DNA from 3 places in the Hymenobacter humi genome. Region 2 is predicted to be linked to each of the others. Evidence: riboswitches for the same ligand, from Rfam matches in the RefSeq annotation. Region 2 holds a riboswitch; each other region holds the start of a gene.
What was found. Region 2 has a riboswitch for fluoride ahead of ACFQT0_RS28005 (hypothetical protein). Riboswitches for the same ligand answer to the same signal wherever they lie in the genome.

Region 1 (7,026 bases), 110 kb from region 2:
AAAACGGCGCTGACCGTGCCGGAGCAGGTCCAGCAGAGCGCCGGTGAGCAGCGGGTAGAGCAGCTAGCCCAGGCGCAGGGCAAAACCAAGGAGCAGGTACTGAAGGAAGGAAAAAGCATCTTTGATATCGACACCAGCGGCAATCCCGCATCCGTGTTTCTAAAGAATTTTTACGCCCACCTCAACGGCAACCCCAAGACCCGGCAGACCTTGGAAGTTGATTATGATAAGACCCGCCAGCAGTTGCAGGCCCGCTTGCTGAAAAAGCCGGCTCCGCGCAGGCTCGACCAGGGCGACGACCAGGTGAAACAGGCTCCCCAGGGCCAGACGGCCAGCGGCCCCATAGCGCTCGCAGTAGCCGCCGCCACGCCGGCAGCACCAGGTGCCGCAGTGGCCCCGGAGCAGTCAGCCGCGGCGAAGGCCCCGACCTTGTTTCAAGCGGCCGACGTGCCGCAAAAAGTGCTGGCTTCGCTTGGCCTGAGCACCGCTGACCTAGAGCAGAAGGGCCAGCTTCAAAAGCTGCTGAGCGGCGAGAAAACCGACCTGCTATCTATGCAGGTAGCGGGCAAGGATGGGCAGGAAGCCGTGAAGTTTGAGGGTAAAATGGTGCTGCACCGCGAGGCCGACGGCACGGCCACCCTAAAAATTGAATTGCCCCAGGAGAAGCTCGTTATCCCGAACGAAATTGGCGGACAGCCCTTCACCCCGGAGCAGCGCCAGAAGCTCGAAACCGAGGGTAACGCGGGCCTCATTCGCGGCCTCAAGGACGAGAAGGGCCAGGAGTACAACGGCTACGTTTCAGTGGATAAAGCCATGAACAAAGTTGTCATTCTGCCAGAGAACAAAGTTACTTTGCATGACACCATCGCCGGAGTTAAGCTAACGAAAGAGCAGAGCCACGACCTGAAAGAAGGGAAGGCCGTGGACTTGTCTAACATGGCCAGCGCCGACGGAGGTAGAAAGTTCGATGGAACCGTGCAGGTAAACGCCGCCAAGGCGTGTATCGAAGTCCGGCCCGCCGCGCACGAGTTGCAGCAAGGCCAGAGCACCCGCGCCGAGCAGACGGTAAAAGGCACCACCCAGGCCGTAACCGTGGAAGCGCCGAAGGTGGAAGCTCCTAAAGTGCAGCGCGGACCGCGCCTCTAAAGTGCCGGCCGCAGTAGGCCGTTTTGCCCTCGTAGAAGCCCGAAAATGTGTTTTTCGGGCTTCTATCTTTTCCCCTTCACCCTAGCCCACCTATTGCACCATCATGGAACACGACCTGACTTTTCAGAAAATCAAGGAGCAAGTAGAACTCCCCGAACTGCTGACCCACTACGGCTATAACCTCAAAAAAGGGGAGGACTTAGGCAAAGGCAAATGGCACGTTTTCGAGGGGATGATACGCTTGTGGTTTTCAAAGGGCGGGGTAACGATTGGATGTACTTTAACAGTCACGATGACCGCGACAAAGGCAGTGTCATCGACTGGATGAAAAACCGGGTGAACTCCGGCCGCATCGTGGGCATCGACCAGCAACCCGGCCGCAACGTCTGGCAGACTGTGAACGACCATTTCCGGGCCTACCTGAACTTGCCCGAAGACCAGCGGCCCAAGCTGGAATTACCTCCCATCAGCATAACTGCACCCGGCGAGAAATTCCACAGCATCTACACCAAAGACTGCCGGCCGCTGGAAAATACCGCCTACTTGGAAAGCCGAGGTATTACCAGAAGCACGATACAAAATCCGCAGTTTGCCGGTCGAATCCTAAACCAGCTGCACACCGTGCAGAAGGAAGGAATGCCGGCTAAGACATTCGTAAACACAGCTTTTCCGGCTTACCACGAGGGGCGCGTAGTGGGCTTGGAACTGAAAGGGGAGGGCTACAAGGGCCAGGCCCCGGAGAGCGAGTTTTCCCGCTCGTTGTGGCTGAGTAAGCTACCCGAAGGCCGGCCCGCCGCGCATATGGTAGTGGCAGAATCTGCGCTCGATGCGTTGTCATACGCGCAACTGCACCCCGGCGAGAAAGCCCTGTATGCGTCCACGGCGGGCGTACTCACTCAAAACAAGATTTTTGAGATGAAGCGCCTGCTCAGCGAGGAACGGATTCCGAGTATCAGGGCTGCCTTCGACAACGACACCCAGGGCCACCACTACGACACGCGCCTACTCGCTGGCTTCGCCAGTGAGCAAAACCCGATGAAAGTAGTCCGGGAGCATAAGCATCTGCTGACCGTCGAAGTCACGGCCACTAACCCGGCCGGGGTGCAGGCGCTGACCAACCACCTCAAAGCATACAACGACCAGACCGCCCGCCAGTACCGCGACCAGGCCGGCGAAACCAACACCCAGGCCGTGAGCCAGACCCTGCGCGACGAGATGATAAGCTCGACGAAGCTAGGCCCCAATACTTATCAGTTTCACGTTCCAATGAACCGCGAGGCGTTGGGGGCATTCAACCAGGGCGCGACGCAAAGCCTAGCCTTTGAGCATAAGATTGAAATCGTCAAGAGCCAGGGCAAGGATTGGAACCAGGACTTGAAGCAGGACCAGATGCAGCAGGTAGTGAAGCGGGAGCTTGGCCCGGTGGACGAAAACCAGTACGGCTTTGGAATGGACCACTGGAAAAATGAGCCCATAGAAGGCGTTGGCAAAATTACCGCGCAGCACCAGGCACAGGCCGAGGCCCGCGAGAGGGAGAGCGACTGCTAACCGTGGAGTTTCGGGAGAGCCGGGATGAAATGTCCCAGCTCAGCACTTTGCAGCAGAACCTAGAGAAAGCGGGCCTGAGCATCGACCATTCGCTACGGTTGGAGGGTGCCCAGCCCCGCGAACTTGCTACCGAACTGACCTTGCGCTACCCGGTTGCTTCGGCCCAGCTCCCGGCCCTGAGTGCCGCCCTCGACGCACTGGCCACGAACCCCAAGGCCACGGTCATTGAGCCGGTGCAGGACCAAACGGAACGCCGGGAACTTGCCACCGCCCAGGAAATCGCACAGCAACAGAAGCGGGCGGAGCAGCAGCAGATACAGCCGAGTAATTCACCCAGTCAAGACCAGGCCCGGCGCGAGTTTATCGACGCGGCCGTGCCAGTGGCGCAATCGCTACGGGAAAACGGCGGAGGATTGCAGGCGGCCTACTTGCAACAGGTAAGCAAAAGCCTGCTCAAACAGCCGGAAATCAAACCACTGGACCAAGAGAATCTAGTTAAGGTACTGGCAAAGATTGACCAGGTGCCGGCTCTCAAAGACAGCCACAGCGTCGGCCAGCTACGCCAGGCCATGCAGGTACTCAATCCCCCAATCAAGCCGGAGCAGACGCAAACGCAGCAGCAGGAGCGCCGCCGCGGCCCCAAGCTTTAGGGTTCTGGTTAGCGGGGGCTGATTCCGCAGCGGGGGATAGGCAACGATGTAATCAGCGGCGTAGCCGGTTGCCGCTACCTGTTGGCCAAAGCATATCAGGCGTTCCCGGAAGCAGAGGCCCCACGGCGTTTGCGAATGCTGGATGCACTTGCTTAGTGCCTGCTTGTAGTCGTTGCCTAGCTCGTACTGGTTACCGTCCTCGTCAAGCACTACCCCGCGCTGCTCGTCATAAGGAAACGTGAATGAGTTGGCGAAAAACCCTTGTACTAACTGCTGGCCATTCGCTACTCGCTGCTGTACATCAGCAAAAAAATCCCATTCGTTTTTCATGATAGACCAGTGTTTGAATCAGTACAGCCCATACCCACGGTTTAACCCGCTAACGCATCAGTTCCGACTATAGGGCTAAAATTAGCATTAAAGCTCAATTCGGCAGCCCCTATATGCAGGAGCAGGGCAGCAGCAGGCGGTGCCGCAGGAACCCGAGCCGCCTAACTAGGGTCCCCTCAGGAAACGGAAAAAATCGCACGTTAAGGAAAGCGGGTTTCCGTGCTGCCTCGCCACCGCCGCCTCAACCGCCCTGACCGTTGCTATTTCTTTTCGCCCTCGGGAGGTGCCCATTCACGCCGACGGAGCCCGTGGGAAACGGGCCCGCTGCGGTAGGTTTCGTCCTAAAGACGGCAGTCCTGCGCCTATTACGAGCCGATAGCACCGCTAACTGTTCAACTTCTAACCAGGTAATACAAGCAGTCCGGCCTGATTAGGAACCGGCCTCCCACCAAATGGTTTGTCCCCAAGCAGTGCCCGATAAGTATGCTACCCCAGGGCCGCCAGGTAACACGTTCGATGGCAAATCTCCCGGCCGGAAAGTTTACTCCACAGCGCCACGTAAGCAGTCCTCGCGGCATTTTCTTCGGCCTGCTATCATACCCGGTTTTATTTATCTTTGCACGGCATACGGTGATGGATTTCCACCGCGAACCGCCGGGGCCCGGGTCCTGCGCTGATGATTCCTACTGAAACGGACGGCCACGCGGGCCGCCCGGGTAGCTCATCGTATCGTTCGCTTTCGTGCATCTCGCCCTTCTTTTTGCTGCCCGCGGCCCTGCCGCACCCGCTTTCCCCTTCTTTCCGCTTTTGCGTCCGCACCGGTGGGCCAACGGGCTGGCGTATGCGTGAGCTGCTGCAAGCCCTCGACACGCGCCTGCTGCTGTGGGCCAACGGCCACCACCACCCGCTTGGGGATGCGGTGATGTGGTGGGCCAGCCAAACCTTCACCTGGGTGCCCTTTTATGCCGCGCTGCTGGCGCTGCTGGCCGTGCGCTTTCGCCGCCGGGCGTGGCTGCTGCTGCCGCTGATTGCCGTGCTCCTCCTGCTCAGCGACCAGGTGGCCTCCGGCCTGTTCAAGCCTGGTTTCAGCGGCTGCGGCCCAGCCACGAGCCGGCGCTGGCCGGGCAGCTGCGCTACCTGCACGCCTACCGGGGCGGCACCTACGGCTTCGTGTCTTCGCACGCCAGCAACGTGTTTGCCCTGGCGTTCTACCTCTACTTCACGGCCCGCCGGCAACTTCCCTGGCTGGCCGGGGTGCTGTTTCCCTGGGCCGCGCTGGTGGCCTACAGCCGGGTGTACCTGGGCGTGCACTACCCTTCCGACGTGCTGGTGCCCGTGCTGGTGAGCCTGGTGCTTGCCTACGGGGTGAGCCGGCTGTACGCCTGGGGCGAAGCACGGCTGATGCCGCCCGTTCCGCCCCCACCAGCCTAGCAACGCGGGCCCGTCTCCGGCGGGGTGTCCCCTACGTTTTTCTTTTACCGTTTCCCGCTGTCCGTGTTTCCCTTTTCCATCCCGCGTCGTCTGTTTCTCGTCCTGCTGCTGCTGGCCGTGCCTTCCCTGCTGTTTGCCTGGGGCGCCTGGAGCCACCAGCGCATCAACCGCGCCGCCGTGCTGGCCCTGCCGCCGGAGCTGCGCACGTTCTTTTACAACCACGCCGACTTTGTGACGGAGGAGGCCGTGATGCCCGACGCGCGCAAGTTCGTGTTGCACGACCGGGCCGAGGGGCCGCGCCATTTCATCAACCTCGAAGCATACCCCGTGCCGCTGGACCAGCTGCCCCGCACGGCGGCCGAGGCGCGTAAGCTGTACGATGCGGCCACGCTGGCCAAAAACGGGACGCTGCCCTGGACCATTCAGGAGAACCTGGCGCAACTGACCCAGGCCATGAAAAACGGACGCAAAGACGAAATCCTGTTTCTGGCCGCCGACCTGGGCCACTACCTGGGCGATGCGCAAATGCCCCTGCACACGTCGGCAAACCACGACGGCCAGCTCACGGGCCAGACCGGCATCCACGCCTTCTTTGAAGGGCAGCTGCCCGAGCTGTTCGGCGCGGCCTACCGCTTCGACGTGGGCCCGGCCACGTACCTGCCCGACCCGGTGGCGGAAACCTGGCGTCTGCTGGCCGGGAGCTACGCCAGCGCCGACACGCTGCTGGCCGTGGAGCGGCAGCTGCAGGCCGCGGTGCCCGCAGCCGACCGCTACGAGCACGACGCGCAGGGCGCCATCCGCAAGACCCAGTTTAACGACGACTACCACGCTTCGGCCTACGCCACGCGCTACCACCAGGCCCTGGGCTCTTTCGTTGAGCGCCGGCTGCGGCTGGCCGTGCAGTCCACCGCCAACTTCTGGTTTACGGCCTGGGTGAACGCCGGCCGGCCCGACCTGCGCCGGCTGGACGCGGACTACGCCACGCGCAGCAACGCCCACAACCTGAAACACGAGCTGCGCCTGCTGAAAAAGGGGCGGTGGACCTGAAAACCAACCCGGAATTTTAGCGATGCGCCCCCATGACTGCTCTTTCTACCCTGCCCCTGCTGCCCGGCGGGTTGCCCCTGGATACGTTGCTGATGGTGTGGGGCAGCTGCCTGCTGTTCGGCTTCGTCCTCGGCGTGTACGACCGCCGGCTGGCCGCGCTGGGGCCCAGGCTGCCCTTCTACGTGCTGGGCATCGTCAGCTTTACGGCGTTCTTTCACGTGGTCTACGAGGGCCTGTTTCGCCACCTGGGCGGGGGCACCATCCTGCTCTACGGCCTGGGCAGCCTGCTGGTGGGGCTGCTGCTGGCCGCCGGGGGCTTTGGCTGGCCCGATTGACCTAAACCAAGCCTCTATCTTATCTGCACCTCTTCAGCACGTTTTATGAACCGTTCGGTGTTAGTGATTGGGCTGGGAGGCTTGCTGGGGTCCGTGAGCCGCTACTGGGTGCAGCAGTACTTTCTGCGCTACGTGCCGGTGGGCTTCCCCTGGGCACCTTCCTGGTGAACGTCAGCGGCTGCCTGCTCATCGGCCTGCTGCTGGGCTTCTTTGAGCGGCACACCGCCGCCCGCTGGCCTGGCGGCTGTTTCTGACCACGGGCTTCTGCGGGGGCTTCACCACGTTTTCCACGTTCGCCTACGAGAGCGTGACGCTGGCCCGCACCCACGAACTGCTGCTGCTCTTCGCCTACGCGGCCGGCAGCGTGCTGGTGGGCATGGTGGCCGCCTTCGCCGGGCTGTGGCTGGCGCGGTTTGTTTAATTCCACCCGGGCCTTATCTCCTCTCGCCATGCCGTACCACAAGATTCTGATTTACGCCGATGCCAGCCCGCAGGCCTACCACGCCGCGCGGGCCGGGCTGGACCTGGCCGCCGCCCTC
Region 2 (7,026 bases):
GTCAAGAGCAGCACCAGCCGCGGCTCCTGCGTGATTGAGGTGTACCTAACCTGGGACGTGGACGTGTACGCCACCAAAACGCAGGCTCGAAAGCCGCATCAACGAAATCAAGGGGCTGCTGCCGGCGGGCGTGACCATCTCCACCGAGGCCATGAACCAGTCGCTGTTTCCGGTGCTGGGCTACACGCTGGAAAGCAGCTCCCGCTCGCCCATTGCCCTGCGCGACGCGGCCAACCTGGTGGCCCGGCCCTTGTTTTCGCAGGTGCCCGGCGCCTCCAACGTGGTGGTGCGCGGCGGCAAGGCCAAGGAGTACGTCGTCATTCCCGACCCGGTGAAGCTCACGGCCCTGGGCATCCCGCCGGGCCAGCTGCTCACGGCCTTCGCCAACACCAACTTCGTGCTTAGCAACGGCAACCTGGCCAACTTCCGCCGGCTCTATCTCACGCTGACTGACACCCGCCTGGCCGATGTGCGCGACCTGGAAAACGTGGTGGTGCGCGCCGACGCCGGCCGCGTGGTGCACCTGCGCGACGTGGCCCGCGTGGACGTGCAGGAGCAGCAGGAGTTCGTCATCATCAACGCCAACGGCCACGACGCCGTGCTGGTGGACCTGGTGAAGCAGCAGGGCACCAACCTCGTGAACTTCGCCCGCGACGCCCACGTCAAGGCCGAAGAGGTGCAGCGCCTGCTGCCGCCGGGCATGAAGCTCAAGCCCTACTACGACCAGTCGGCGTTTGTCGGCGACAGCATCACCAGCGTGGTGCACAGCATCCTCGAAGGCCTGGCGCTGGCCATCCTGGTGATGATAGTGTTTCTGCGCTCCTGGCGGGCCAGCCTGGTGGTGCTGCTCACCATCCCGGTCACGGTCTGCTTCACGCTGCTGGTGCTTTACCTGGTGGGCATCACCATCAACATCATGTCGCTGGGCGCCATCGCGGCCTCGGTTGGCCTGATTATCGACGACGCCATCGTCATCATCGAGCAGATATACCGGGTGCACGAGGAGAACCCCGAGGAAAGCAAGTTCCGGGTGGTGCGCGAGGCCATCCGCGACCTGTTTCCGGCCATGGTGGCCTCCTCGCTGAGCACCATCGTCATCCACTTCCCCTTCCGGCTGATGAGCGGGCTGGCGGGCAGCTTCTTCAAGGAGCTGTCCGACACGATGCAGATTACCATGGTCTGCTCGTTTTTGGTGACCTGGCTGCTGCTGCCGGTGCTGCACCTGCTCATCGGCTACCGGGCCGGCAAGCAGGCCCACGCCCACAACGCGGCCCAGGAGCAGGCCGAAAAGCTGAGCTGGCTCACCGGGCTCTTTGCCCGGCCGGTGCTGGCCATTTTGTTCGTGGTGGTGCTGGCCGGCGGGGCCTACCTGGTGTCGGGCAAGCTCGAAACCGGCTTTTTGCCCGACCTCGACGAGGGCACCATCGTGCTCGACTACTACTCGCCGCCGGGCACCTCGCTGGAGGAAACCGACCGCATGCTGCGCCAGGCCGAGAAAATCATCATCGCCCACCCCGACGTGGAAAGCTACTCGCGCCGCACCGGCATCCGCATGGCCTTCCGCACGGTGCCGGCCAACTACGGCGACTACTCCATCCAGCTCAAAACCGACCATAAGCTCACCACCCCGCAGGTCATCAACCAGCTGCGCCAGCGCATCAACGCCACCCAGCCCGCGCTCACCATCGACTTCGGCCAGCGCATCGCCGACCTGTTGGGTGACTTGATGAGCACGCCCAGCCCCATCGAAATCAAGATTTTCGGCGACAACCAGGCCACCCTCGAAAAGCTGGCCCGCCAGGCCGGGCAGGTGCTGGAAAAGACGCCTGGCGTGGCCGACGTCGAGGACGGGCTGGTGGTGGCCGGCCCCGGCATCATCTTCCGGCCGGATTTGGCCAAGCTGGCCCAGTTCAAGCTCACGCCCACCGACTTCCAAACCCAGCTCAACGCCCTCACCGGCGGGGTGCCGCTGGTGGGCATCGGGGCCAGCCAGGGCAACGTCTCGCCCGCCCAGAGCGCCATGCTCGGCGGCGTGCAGGTGGGCCAGGTGCAGGACGGCGAGCAGATGCGCACCGTGCTGCTGCGCTTCGTGGACTTCCGCCAGAACTCCCTGGAGCAGCTCAAAAGCAGCTCATCTTCCTGCCCGACGGCACGGCCAAGCCGCTGGCCTTCTTCACGGCCATCGACGTGGAAGCCGGCGAGGTGGATTTGCGCCGCGAAAACCTCAAGTCGGCCGTGGTGCTCACCGCCCGCCTCAACGGCCGGGATTTGGGCAGCACGATTAAGGAGCTGCAGCAGCGCCTGGGCCAGCAGCTGCCCCTGCCGCCGGGCTACACCGTGGTCTACGGCGGGGCCTACGCCGAGCAGCAGTCCTCGTTCCGGGAGCTGGAGCTGATTCTGCTCACCGCCTCGCTGCTGGTGTTCACCGTGCTGCTGTTCCTGTTCCGGGAGTGGCTGATTTCGCTGCTCATCCTCTTCATCTCGGTGATGGGCATCACGGGCTGCCTGCTGGGCCTGTTTTTCACCGGCATCCCGCTGAACGTAAGCTCCTACACGGGCATCATCATGATTGTGGGCATCATCGCCGAAAACGCCATTTTCACCGTCAATCAGTTCTACGCCAGCCTGCGCGAGGGCGGCGACGTGGACCAGGCCATCCGCTTCGCCATTGCCCTGCGCATCCGCCCCAAGCTAATGACGGCAATCGGCGCCATCCTGGCCCTGATGCCGCTGGCCCTGGGCATTGGCCTGGGTGCGCAGATGCAGCAGCCGCTGGCCGTGTCGGTCATTGGCGGCTTTCTGGTGGCGCTGCCGCTGCTGCTCTTTGTGCTGCCCAGCGGCATGCGCCTGATTTACCACCGCCGCAGCGCCGCCCAGGAGCTGGCCGAGCGCGGCTGATTTATTGATTTTTCCTTATGAATAACGCACGTTTGGAGTTCTTCGTCGGCGCGGGAACACTGCTGCTGCTGGCCGGGGCCTGCCACTCCGATAACAAAGCCCAACAGGCCGCCGCACTTTCGCCCCGCGCCGCGCCGCTGCTGACGCTGGAACGCACCGTACCCCTGCCGCACGTGAAAGGCGGCTTTGACCTCATGGCCCTGGACGTGGCCGGCCAGCGGCTGTTCGTAGCTGCCGAAGACCACCACACCGTGGAAGTCATTGACGTGCGCCGCGGCCAGCCGCTGGCCAGCCTGCCCGGCTTCAACGAGCCCAAGTGGGTGGTGTACCGGCCCGAAGGCAACCGCCTGTTCGTCTCGACCGGGGGCGACGGCCGCGTGACGGAGCTGGACGGCACGACCTACCAGAAAGTACGCTCCTACGCCTTCCGCGAGGCCTGCAACAACCTGCGCTACGACAGCCTGACCCGGCAGCTCGTGGTGGGCGTGGGCAAAAGCTTCGGAGCCCTGGGCCTGATTGACGTGGCCCGCAACGTGAAGGTCGGCGAGATTCCGCTGGCCGGCTACGCCAAGCAGTTTGAGCTGGACGGCCCCCTTATCTACGTGAACGAGCCGGCCCTGAATCAGGTGGAAGTCATCGACCGCAGCACCGGCAAGCAAACGGCGGTGTGGCCCGTTACGGGCGCCACCCAAAATATTCCCATGGCGCTGGACCGGGGGCACCACCGGCTGTTTGTGGCCTGCGCGCCGGGGCGCTGGTGGTGTATTCAACCCCGGACGGGCGGCGCGTGGCCAGCCTGCCCATCCCGGCCGAAGCCGACGGCATCTACTACGACGCCCGCCGGGCCCGGCTCTACATCTCCTGCGGCGCCGGCAGCATCGCCGTGGTGCAGCAGCAGGCCCCCGACCGCTACCAGGTGCTGCAGCTGCTGCCCACGGTGCCGGGGGCGGGCACCTCGCTGTACTCGGCGGCCCTGGACGCGTACTTTCTGGCCACCCCGGAAGGGGCTGGAAAGGTGGCTTCCTCCGAGTCTACCGCGTAGCGAAGTAGCGGGCACCGCCTCAAGGGTGGGCCGTGGGGCCGGAATACCCGCGTAAGCCTCCGCTTTAGAGCACCAGACCGGGCAGCGGCAGCAAGAGCAGCGCCGCGCGTGCGGCGGGCCAGTCGTCGTGGTCCGGTTCCAGCACGCTGGCCAGCAGCAGGACCAGCCACGCCAGGCGCAGGTGCGGGGCCGCCCAGCTGAGCACCTGCACCGGGGGATGGGCCAGGGCGAAAGGCTGAGCAGCACCAGCACCAGGGCGACATGCCAGAGGACCATGGCCGCGGCGAGCCGCCACGGGTAGAGCAGTGCCCGCCGCTTGTCTTGGCGGGTGAGGCCGAGCCGGGTACTGGCGTAGTCGGCGGGGGCGGGCGGCCCCAGCCACGCCACCAGCCGGGGCCAGGCCGCGAGGCGGACCCACCAGCCCCAGCCGCGGGCTTTCCAGCCCCAGCGTTGGGCGTGGTGCCGGCCCGCGGCCCGCAGCGAGTGCAACAAACGTAAGACGGCGGGGGAAGGCAGCATGGCGAGGCGCGAACAGGAAAACTACCCCGGGAGCCCGGACGGGCCCCCAGCTAGGTAGGAATCATCAGCGCCAAGCCGGGACTTGGGCGGTTCGCGGTGGAAATCCATCACCGAATACTGTGGGCCGAAGATATCATAAACCTGCGAATTAGAAATGTCCCCGCCGAGGTAAACACCAAGGCCCGCCGCCCGTTGACCAGCACCAGTACCTTGTAGCCCATGAAATCCCTCATCCACTCAACGTCCTTTTCAAAGCGCCGGGGCGCCTGGCTGGCCGGTCTGAGCCTGGCCCTCTGGTTAAACGGCTGCGCGGTGGCAAAAATTGGCGAAGCCCGTGCCCAGGGCAGCCGGCGGGCCGAGGTCGAATGCGCCCCCGCCTCCCCCGCGACCATGCCCCTGCCGGGTCGGGTCCTGCCGCCCGAACAAGTGCTGGCCGACACCCTCTTGCGGGGCCAATTCACGCCCCCGCGCTGGAAGCGGCCAACCGCTTCGGCCTGCTGCCGGCCCTTCACCGCCTGGCGGCCGCGCCGGTGGGCTCCCTGGCCCGGCTGGGCGAGCGGCAGCGGGTGGGTGAGCAGCTCAGCGCGTTGGCGCTGGCCGTGAGCAGCACCGCCGCCGAGCTGGACTGCGAGGAAGAGCGGGCCGACCAGATTGCCGACTACCTGCTGGACCGCGCCAGCAGCCGGGTGCGCACCTTCACGCTGCTTTCCATTCTGCTCGGGGCCCTGGGCACGGTCGTCACGGGGGTGATGTCGCTGCTGGAAGTGCGCAAGTCGCTGTACCGGCCCATCGGCATTGCCTTTGGCCTGGCCGGGGCCACGCTTGGGCTGCTCACCTTGCGCACGTCGGAAGCGAGCGTGGATTTCCGGCACCGCCGCAATGCGTTGGCCGCCGTTGGCCGCGGTCCGGCCGCGACGCCGGTGTTTCCTACCGCCGTGTGGGCCCACCTGAACCAGCCCCACCCCGACGCCCCGGCCGCGCTTTCCCCGCGCCAAACGCTGCTGCAACGCTGGCAGACCACCGGCGAACTCGGGGCCAAGGACGAGGCGGATAAGCAGCGCCTGCTCCGCCTGCTCTTCGGGCCGGGCGGCACCTACAAAGCCAGCGAGCTGCGCATCCGGGCCAATTTTTACGACCAGCTCGAATCCAGTGTCGCCCTGATAAAACCCGACGTCTTCCTGCTCAGCCAGCAGGTGGCCGTCCTACCCTAAGTCCAGCCCCGGCCCCTGCTATGCTGCCAGGGGCCACGGCTTGCTTCACCTTTCCCCACCGCCCCGATGTCCCGTTTCCGCTACCTGACCCGCGCCGTGTGGCTGCTCTCGCTCATCAGCCTGTTCACGGACCTGGCCAGTGAGATGCTCTACCCGGTGATGCCGCTGTACCTGCAATCCATCGGCTTTTCGGTGTTTTTCATTGGCCTGCTCGAAGGCGTGGCCGAAGCCGTGGCCGGCTTGAGCAAGGGCTATTTCGGCCAATGGTCGGACCGGCTGGGGCGGCGCGTGCCCTTTGTGCAGTGGGGCTATGGGCTAAGCGCCCTGTCCAAGCCGCTGCTGGCGGTACTGGCCACCCCGGCCGGGGTGCTCCTGGCCCGCACCGTGGACCGGCTGGGCAAGGGCCTGCGCACCGGCGCGCGCGACGCCCTGCTCGCCGACGAAACCACGCCCGCCGACCGGGGCAAGGTGTTCGGCTTTCACCGTTCCATGGACACGCTGGGCGCGGTGTTTGGCCCGCTCGCGGCACTGGGCTGGCTGGCGGCGCATCCGGGGCAGTACCGGCCGCTGTTTCTGTGGGCCTTCGTGCCGGGCGTGCTGGCGGTGGGCCTCACCCTGGCACTGCGCGAGCGGCGGGCCGTGCCGTCGGGGCGGCCGGTGGTGCCGTTCTGGGCCTCGTTTCGCTACTGGCGGGCCGCGCCACTGCCTTACCGGCGGGTGGTGGGCGGGCTGCTGGTGTTTGCCTTGTTCAACAGCTCCGATGCCTTTTTGCTGCTGCTGGCCCGGCAGCGCGGCCTGTCGGCTACGGCCGTCATCGGCCTCTACATTCTCTACAACGTCACGTACGTGCTCAGCGCGTGGCCCCTGGGCTACCTGGCCGACCGCCTCGGGCCGCGCCGGCTGCTGGCCGCCGGCTTGCTGGTGTTTGCGGGGGTGTACGGCGGCATGGCGTTCGTGCGCGAAGGCTGGGCCTTCGCGGTGCTCTTTGGCTTGTATGGCCTGTACGCCGCCGCTACCGAGGGCGTGGGCAAGGCCTGGGTCAGCACGCTGTGCGCTCGGGCCGATACCGGGGCGGCTTTGGGTACGTTAGGTGGGCTGAGCAGCCTGGCTGCTCTCGGGGCCAGCGCCGGCGCGGGCTTGCTCTGGCAGTTTCGCGGGCCGGGCCTTACGTTCGGGCTGGCGGCCGCCGTGGCGCTGGGCGTAGCGGGGTACCTGGCACTGGTCCGAACCGAAGAAAAGCCAATCGGGGGATAAGCTAGCCGCTTGTCGGGCAGCGACACCACCAAATCAGTTAGGAGTGCCGGCTACCGAAGCGGTTCCGCGTTGTCGCTGTCGCGCAGCAGCACGCGCACCTGC
Region 3 (7,026 bases), on a different contig from region 2:
GTGGTGACGCTGCTCGGGGACGTGAGCAACCTGCGCGCCCGGCACGCGGCCGGGCAGGACGCCGCCAACGTGGTGGGCGTGGGCGTGGTGCACAACCTGCTGCAGGTGCGCGTGCTGCACCCCTCGCCCGATGCCTCCATCCGAGAGCGCGTGCAAGCCGCCCTGACCAACGACGCTTACCTGAGCCGCTTTCATTTCTCGGTGGAAGTGACCGAGGGCCGGGCCAGCCTGCGCGGCACCGTCGATTCGCACTTCGAGCAGGAACGGGCCGAAGAAGTGGCCAGCGGCGTGAGCGGCGTGGTGGACGTGGTGAACTTCGTGCAGCTGTTTGCCGCCGTGCTCGACCCCGTGGCGCCGAAGCTCTCGGTGGAGGAGGCCGGCCATTCGGCCGCGCCGCTGGGCCGCGTCGCGCCCGACGACCAGCTCGAGCAGCGCATCCGCACGCACTTCTACTGGTCGGCGCGGCTGCACGACCAGGACATTGACATCAGCGTGCGCAACGGCCGCGTCAGCCTCACCGGCACCGTGGACACCTGGGTGGACCGCCGCCAGGCCGCCGCCGAAGCCTACGCCTGCGGGGCCCTCGACGTGAACAACCACCTGCACCTGCCCGCACCCCGCTAGCCGCCCGGCCTTCTTCCTGCCCCATGCCCTGCTTTCTGCATTTCCCTCATGCCAACCCCTACTCCCCCGGCTCCATTCGGGCTTACCTTGTGGGTGGCGGCATCGCCTCCTTTGCCGCGGCGGTGTTTCTCATCCGCGACGGGCAGGTGCCGGGCGCCAACATCCACATCTATGAGGAAGCCCCCATGGCCGGCGGCAGCCTCGACACGGCCGGACAGGCCGAGCAGCCCGAGCTGGGGTACGTGCTGCGCGGGGGCCGCATGCTCAATTTCAGCTACTTCTGCACTTACGACGTGCTGGCCACCATTCCCTCGCTCACGCGCAAAGGCAAGTCAGCTTACGACGACATCGTCGAATTTGACCGGCAGATAAAGACGTACGCCCAGGCGCGCCTGGTGAACAGCGGGGGCTACATTCTTGACGTAACCTCGCTGGGCCTCACCGAGCCCGAGCGCCTGGAGCTGGTAGAGCTCATGGGCACGCCCGAGCCCGAGCTGGGCACCAAGCGCGTCGACACGTGGTTCAAGCCCGGCTTTTTCCGGACCAACTTCTGGCTGATGTGGGCCACCATGTTTTCCTTCCAGCCCTGGCACAGCCTCGTGGAGTTCAAGCGCTACCTGCTGCGCTTCGTGCACGAGTTTCCGCGCCTCGGCACGCTGGCCGGCACCGACCGCACGCCCTTCAACCAGTTCGACTCGGTGGTGCTGCCCATCATGTCCTGGCTGCGGGAGCAGGGCGTGCAGTTCCACATGGGCTGCCAGATAACCGACCTGACCTTTGCGCCAAACCCCGAAACGAAAACAGTGGTGGCCATTCGCTACCTGCACAACCAGCTGCCCGAAACCCAGACCGTGCAGCCCCAGGACCTGGTGCTGATGACCAACGGCTCGATGGCGTCCAACACCACGCTGGGCTCGATGAAGGCCGCCCCATCGGTGAACACCACCCGGGTAGACGGGGCCTGGAACCTGTGGAAAACCGTGGCCCGCAAGTACCCCGACTTTGGCCGGCCCCACGTCTTCAACGGCCGCCCCGACGAGTCCACCTGGGAGTCGTTTACGGTCACCTGCCAGGGCACCCAGTTTTTCGATTTGATGGCCAATTTCTCGGGCAACAGTGCCGGCACCGGGGCCCTGGTTTCGCTCGTGGACTCGAGTGGCTGCTGTCGGTGGCGCTGCCCTACCAGCCGCACTTCCCCAATCAGCCCGCCGACGTGACCGTGTTCTGGGGCTACGGCCTGTTTCCGGACCGGGTGGGCGACTACGTGAAAAAGAAAATGTGCGACTGCACGGGCGAGGAAATCCTGACCGAAGTACTCCACCACCTGCACTTCACCGAGCAGCTGCCGGCGCTGGTGGCCGCCGCCAACTGCATTCCGTGCCTGCTGCCTTTCATCACCAGCCCGTTTCTGACCCGGACGGCCGGCGACCGGCCGGCGGTGGTGCCCAAGGGCTCGACCAATTTCGCCTTCCTGGGCCAGTTCACCGAAATCCCCGACGACGTGGTGTTCACCATCGAATACTCCGTGCGCTCGGCCCAGATGGCGGTGTACGAGCTGCTAAAGCTCGACAAAGCGCCGCCGCCCGTCTACAAAGGCCAGCACGACGTGAAGGTGCTCTACCACGCCATGAAAGCCCTGAACCGTTGAGCCCCCTCCTGCCCCACCTTACCAGCAACCGCCCCGGCTATTCCAACACTTTTCACCTCTCCTTTTCCTCCTGCTTATGACTCCTGCCATTGTTGTACTTACCGACACCCTGACCGCGCCCGACCGCGCCCTGGCCTACGCCACCGAACTGGCCGCGCCGCTGCAGGCCCACGTGGTGCGCGTGCACGCCAACCACGACGAATTCCTTTCGTCCGCTGCCGCTCACTCCTGGGCTTCGTCGCGCCGCCAGGCTGCGCCGGCCCTGCCCACGCAGGTGCAGGTAGCCGAAACATTTCTCACGGGGGCCGCGGCCGAGCTCATACGCCAGCAGGAGCCGGAACTGATGATAATGGCGCGCCCCGACCCGACCGACGAGCTGGAGGAAGCCGTGAGCGCCGCGGCCCTAAACCTGCTGCGCGTTGCGCCTTATCCCCTGCTGCTGGTGCCCACGGCGGGCTGGGGCAACGTTCTGCCGCGCCGGCTGGCCCTGGCCGTGGATGGCCGGGATTTCCACGTTGACCACCATCACGGCATTGTGCGGCAGCTGCTCGAGCGCCTGCCCGCCCGGCTCACCGTCGTGCACGTCACCGACGAGACCAACCCGGACGCCGTGATTGGGCACCGCGCCCAGTTCTCGGTGTGCCACAGCGGCCTGGTGCACGTGCCCGAAGGCAGCCCCCGCAAAATCGTGCATCAGGCCGACGTAGCCGAGGGCATCCTGCAGGGCGCGGCCGAGCTCGACGCCGACCTGCTGGTGCTCATCGTGCGCCACCACCGGCGGCTCGGCAGCCTGTTTGCCAGCAATAGCGTGACGACCCGGGTCATAAACGAAAGCCTGATTCCGGTCCTGCTCCTGCCCTCGCTGGACTAGCCGCCCCACCTCGGCGAGCGCGGGTTGGGCTGAAAAAAACAACTCCTTAAAAGTTGAGCTGGAAAGCTAGAACGAAGTAGAGACGCAACATTTTGCGTCTCGTCGTGTGCACCGCGTGGGTGTCGTTCAACGAAGAGACGCAAAATATTGCGTCTCTACCTCAGTCCAAAAACCAAAAAAACCAAACCCGCTCTTACCCTTTTTTGCGGTGCTCCGGGATTTCGCCCAGCTGCCGGCCCTGCTCTCGTCCAAAGCGCAGGTGCTTGGCGTGCCCGATAACCTGAGCTGAATAAATGCCGGTGTGGCCCGAAAACAGGTAGGCCGCGGCGCACGCCAGCCCCAGGTACACGCCCGCGTGGGCCCCAAAGAGCTCCAGCCCCATGAAGGTGCAGGCCAGCGGGGTATTGGCCGCGCCCGCGAATACCGCCACGAAGCCCATGGCTGCCAGCAGCGCCACCGGCAGCGGCACCACCAGCGCCAGCGCCGAGCCCAGCGCCGCCCCGATAAAGAACAGCGGCGTGACCTCCCCGCCCTTGAAGCCGCAGCCCAGCGTGAGGGCCGTAAGCAGCAGCTTGAGCAGAAAATCCTGCGGCGGCAGCGGAGCCTGAAATGCCGCCACAATGGTGGGGATGCCCAGCCCAATGTACTTAGTGGTGCCCAGCGCGGCCACGGCCAGCGCCACCAGCACGCCGCCCACCACGGGCCGCATCGGCGGATAGGCAATGCGCTTGAAAACGTGCCCGACCTGGTGCGTGAGCGTGGCAAAGCCGCGGGCCGTGAGCCCAAACAAAATGCCGCAGCCTACCGTGAGCAGCAGCCCGCCCGGCGAGATGGGCGGCACCTCCAGCTGCGGGTAAGCCGTGTGGCCCACGCCCCAGGCCTTGGTCACAAGGTCGGCCGCGACGGCCGCCAGGAAGCTCGGCACAATGGCGTCGTAGCGAATTGAGCCAATCAGAAATACTTCGAGCCCAAAAACCGCCCCGGCCAGCGGCGTGCCAAACACCGACGCAAATCCGGCGCTGATGCCCGCAATGAGCAGAATCTTACGGTCGCGGGGCCGCAGCCCCAGAAGGCGCGTGAGCTGGTCGGCCAGCGCGCCGCCCATTTGCACGGCCGTGCCCTCGCGGCCTGCTGAGCCCCCAAACAAGTGCGTGGCCAGCGTGCCAAACAGCACCAGCGGCGCCATGCGCAGCGGAATGGTGGTGCGCGGGTTGTGGATTTCGTCGATGAGCAAGTTGTTGCCTTTCACCACGCTCTGGCCCAGGTAATGGTAGCTGGCCCCGATGATGAAGCCCCCACCGGCAGCAGCCAGATAACCCAGGCGTGACTTTCACGCCAGTCCGTCACCCAATCAAGCGACAGCAGAAAAAACGCCGACGCCGACCCGACCAGCACGCCCACCACCGCGCAAATCAGCAGCCAGCGAAGCAGAAAAACCAGGTACGGCGCCTGCCCCAGCACCTCGAAACGACGACCAAAACCAGAAGAGCCAAATGCCATGAGCAGCGCAGTGAATGACCGAACATACGGCCGCCCCACGGTGGCGGGCGGCCATGGTGTAAGTAGGAGTCATCAGCTCATGGGCCCGGAGGCCCCGGCGGTTCGTGGTGGTACCCCATCACCAGTTGCGGGAGCAAAAGTAGGCGCTTATTGTTCGGCTGCGCAATTGGGGTTGTTGTCGGGCTTGGCCCTGCTTAGAGCAGCTTCAAAGTCGGTGTACTGGTTACGCCTCACCCCCGGCCGGAACCTCACCCCCGGCCCCTCTCCAAAAGAGAGGGGAGCCAAACGAGTGTAGCGCGGACTCTGTAGTCCGCGTCCCCGCGCCGTTTGGGTGTCGTTCGGGTTTCCGCCGGGGACGCGGACTACAGAGTCCGCGCTACAATCTTCCGGCCCCCTCACCCCGGAGATAGGCGGGGGTGAGGCCAATCGAATACACGGACCTTGAATCCGATTAATTGAGCTAAACCAAGTAGCTTCCCAAACGCCGACAGCTACTCGTCCTGGCCTTTGCTGAGCTCGGCTTCCAGGAAATAGGCGCCGCGCCGCACCAGTTGCGTGGTATCGGGCAGGGCCTCGAGCGGGGTGATGGTCACGTCGCCATCCTGGGCCGGGCCGGTCTGCACTTTGTAGCGGCGGAAGCGGTAGCCGCTGGCGCCCCTGCCCTGCCGGGCGAAGATGTAGCTCACCTCTCCGGCCTGAATCACGGCTTCTTCGGGCAGGGTGCGGTGCCGGGCTCCGGCCGTCTGGATGTGGGCGGCCACGTACTGGCCGGGCAGCATACCCGAGGGCTTGTGCAAGTGGGCGTGCACGCGCACCGTGCGGGCATCGTCGTCGAAGGCCTGGCCCACCAGGAATACCTCGGCTTCCTGCTCCTGGGCTACGCCGCTGTTCGGGATTTTGAAGAGCACGCGCTGGCCCTTCTGCACCCGGGCAATGTCTTTCTCGAACACCTTCAGCTCCAGGTGCAGGCCGGTGCGGTCTACTACTTCCACCAGCACGTCCTGGGGGTTCACAAACTGCCCGGGGTTGATGCTCACGGACTTGACGTAGCCGCTGATGGGCGTGGTGAGCGCCACGCTGGGCGTGAGCGAACTGGGCCGCAGGCGCTCGGGCGAGAGGCCCAGCAGGCGCAGGCTGGCCGGCCAGGGAGCGCTCGGTGGCCTGCTCGGTCTGGTACTCGGCCTGGGCCTGCTGCAGCTTGCGCTTGGCGCCCACGTCTTCGGCGTCGAGGGTTTGCTGGCGCTGCAGGTCCTGCCGCAGAAACTGCAGGCGGGCGCGGGCCTGCAGGTATTCCTGCTGCAGCTTGAGGTAGTCGGGGTGGCGCAGCACGGCCACCACAGTGCCTTTGCGCACAAACTGGCCCTGCAGCACCTTCACCTGCTGCACGTAGCCGCCCAGCACCGCGCTGATGGACACGTGGTTTTGCGGGGGCACGTCCACCACGCCGTTGGCCTGCACGTCGGAGGTCATGTTTTTGAGGGTGAAGCCACCCGTCTCGATGCCCGCGGCGGTGTATTGGGCCGGGCTGATGGTGACCTCGCCTGCGTGGGCCGCGGGGGCGGAAGCGGCCACCGGCGCGGCCTCTTTGGCCGGCTCATTTTTGCTCTGGCACGCGGGCAGGCCACCGGCACTCAGCAGCAAAACCACCAGCACCGACCAACTCCTACGCGCGGAGCCGGGAACAACAGACGACTCGCGCGAGGCGAGCGGAAGAAACGAAAACAAGGAAGAATAGCGCATGAAAAGCTGAAATGGAGAGGCCCGAAAGGGCTATTGGTCATCGGTGCCGGCAAGGGCCTGCAGCGCAACGACGAACTCATTGTATTGGCCGGCCTGGTCGAGATAAGCAGCCTGGATTTGCCACGCGGGCTCGGTGTTCACCACGTACGTCACGTAGTCGATGTCGCCGGCCCGGAAGCTTTTTTCGGCGGTGACGAGCATGAGGCGGGCCTGGGGCAGAGCCGTTTTCTCGTAGTAGGTGAGCGAGGCGCGGGCGCGGGCCAGCTGCAGGCGCAGCCCACGCAGTTGGCCCTGCAGGCTGGGCCGTGGCGTAAGTGAGCTGCGCCGTGGCCACCTGCTCGCCGATGCGGGCGGCGGCCACGCGGTTTTTCTGTGCCCCGCCCAGCAGCGGCAGCGACAGCCCCAGCTGCCCCACCTGGTACCCGCCCTCCTGGTTGATGGACTGGTTGAAATAGCCCGCCCGAATGTCGGGCAGGCGGCGCAGGCGCTCCACTTTGGTTTGTTGCTGGCTTACCGTCAGCTCCTGCTGCAGCACGGCCAGCGTGGGGTTGGTGGCGGCGCTAATGCCCGCTGTATCGCCCACAGCCAGTGGGGCCAGCAGGCTGAGCCGTGGTGTCGATGCTGATGGCGGCGCCGGTGTTGA

Region 1: linked by a shared signal. The riboswitch ahead of ACFQT0_RS28765 (phosphatase PAP2 family protein) and the one ahead of ACFQT0_RS28005 (hypothetical protein) in region 2 are both predicted to bind fluoride.
Region 3: linked by a shared signal. The riboswitch ahead of ACFQT0_RS09505 (hypothetical protein) and the one ahead of ACFQT0_RS28005 (hypothetical protein) in region 2 are both predicted to bind fluoride.

Annotation. Positions count from the first base shown of each region.
Region 1 is NZ_JBHTEK010000004.1:144,494-151,519, forward strand. It holds gene ACFQT0_RS28745 (DUF3945 domain-containing protein) at 1-1,146, shown strand, start outside; gene ACFQT0_RS28750 (hypothetical protein) at 1,250-1,474, shown strand; gene ACFQT0_RS28755 (toprim domain-containing protein) at 1,420-2,694, shown strand; gene ACFQT0_RS28760 (hypothetical protein) at 2,724-3,344, shown strand; fluoride riboswitch at 4,295-4,367, shown strand; gene ACFQT0_RS28765 (phosphatase PAP2 family protein) at 4,683-5,105, shown strand; gene ACFQT0_RS28770 (zinc dependent phospholipase C family protein) at 5,169-6,152, shown strand; gene ACFQT0_RS28775 (hypothetical protein) at 6,185-6,487, shown strand; gene ACFQT0_RS28780 (hypothetical protein) at 6,533-6,655, shown strand; gene ACFQT0_RS28785 (fluoride efflux transporter FluC) at 6,738-6,908, shown strand; gene ACFQT0_RS28790 (universal stress protein) at 6,937-7,026, shown strand, end outside.
Region 2 is NZ_JBHTEK010000004.1:36,779-43,804, reverse strand. It holds partial or broken gene ACFQT0_RS28025 (efflux RND transporter permease subunit) at 1-78, shown strand, start outside; partial or broken gene ACFQT0_RS28020 (efflux RND transporter permease subunit) at 152-1,903, shown strand; gene ACFQT0_RS28015 (efflux RND transporter permease subunit) at 2,134-2,898, shown strand; gene ACFQT0_RS28010 (YncE family protein) at 2,916-3,995, shown strand; gene ACFQT0_RS28005 (hypothetical protein) at 4,005-4,358, opposite strand; fluoride riboswitch at 4,508-4,580, opposite strand; gene ACFQT0_RS28000 (hypothetical protein) at 4,825-5,670, shown strand; gene ACFQT0_RS27995 (MFS transporter) at 5,737-6,924, shown strand; gene ACFQT0_RS27990 (DUF190 domain-containing protein) at 6,975-7,026, opposite strand, start outside.
Region 3 is NZ_JBHTEK010000001.1:1,666,749-1,673,774, reverse strand. It holds gene ACFQT0_RS09525 (BON domain-containing protein) at 1-624, shown strand, start outside; partial or broken gene ACFQT0_RS09520 (oleate hydratase) at 648-2,272, shown strand; gene ACFQT0_RS09515 (universal stress protein) at 2,349-3,143, shown strand; gene ACFQT0_RS09510 (chloride channel protein) at 3,337-4,392, opposite strand; gene ACFQT0_RS09505 (hypothetical protein) at 4,389-4,643, opposite strand; fluoride riboswitch at 4,700-4,775, opposite strand; gene ACFQT0_RS09500 (efflux RND transporter periplasmic adaptor subunit) at 5,135-5,746, opposite strand; partial or broken gene ACFQT0_RS09495 (efflux RND transporter periplasmic adaptor subunit) at 5,883-6,113, opposite strand; gene ACFQT0_RS09490 (hypothetical protein) at 6,052-6,378, shown strand; gene ACFQT0_RS09485 (TolC family protein) at 6,460-6,966, opposite strand; gene ACFQT0_RS09480 (TolC family protein) at 6,900-7,026, opposite strand, start outside.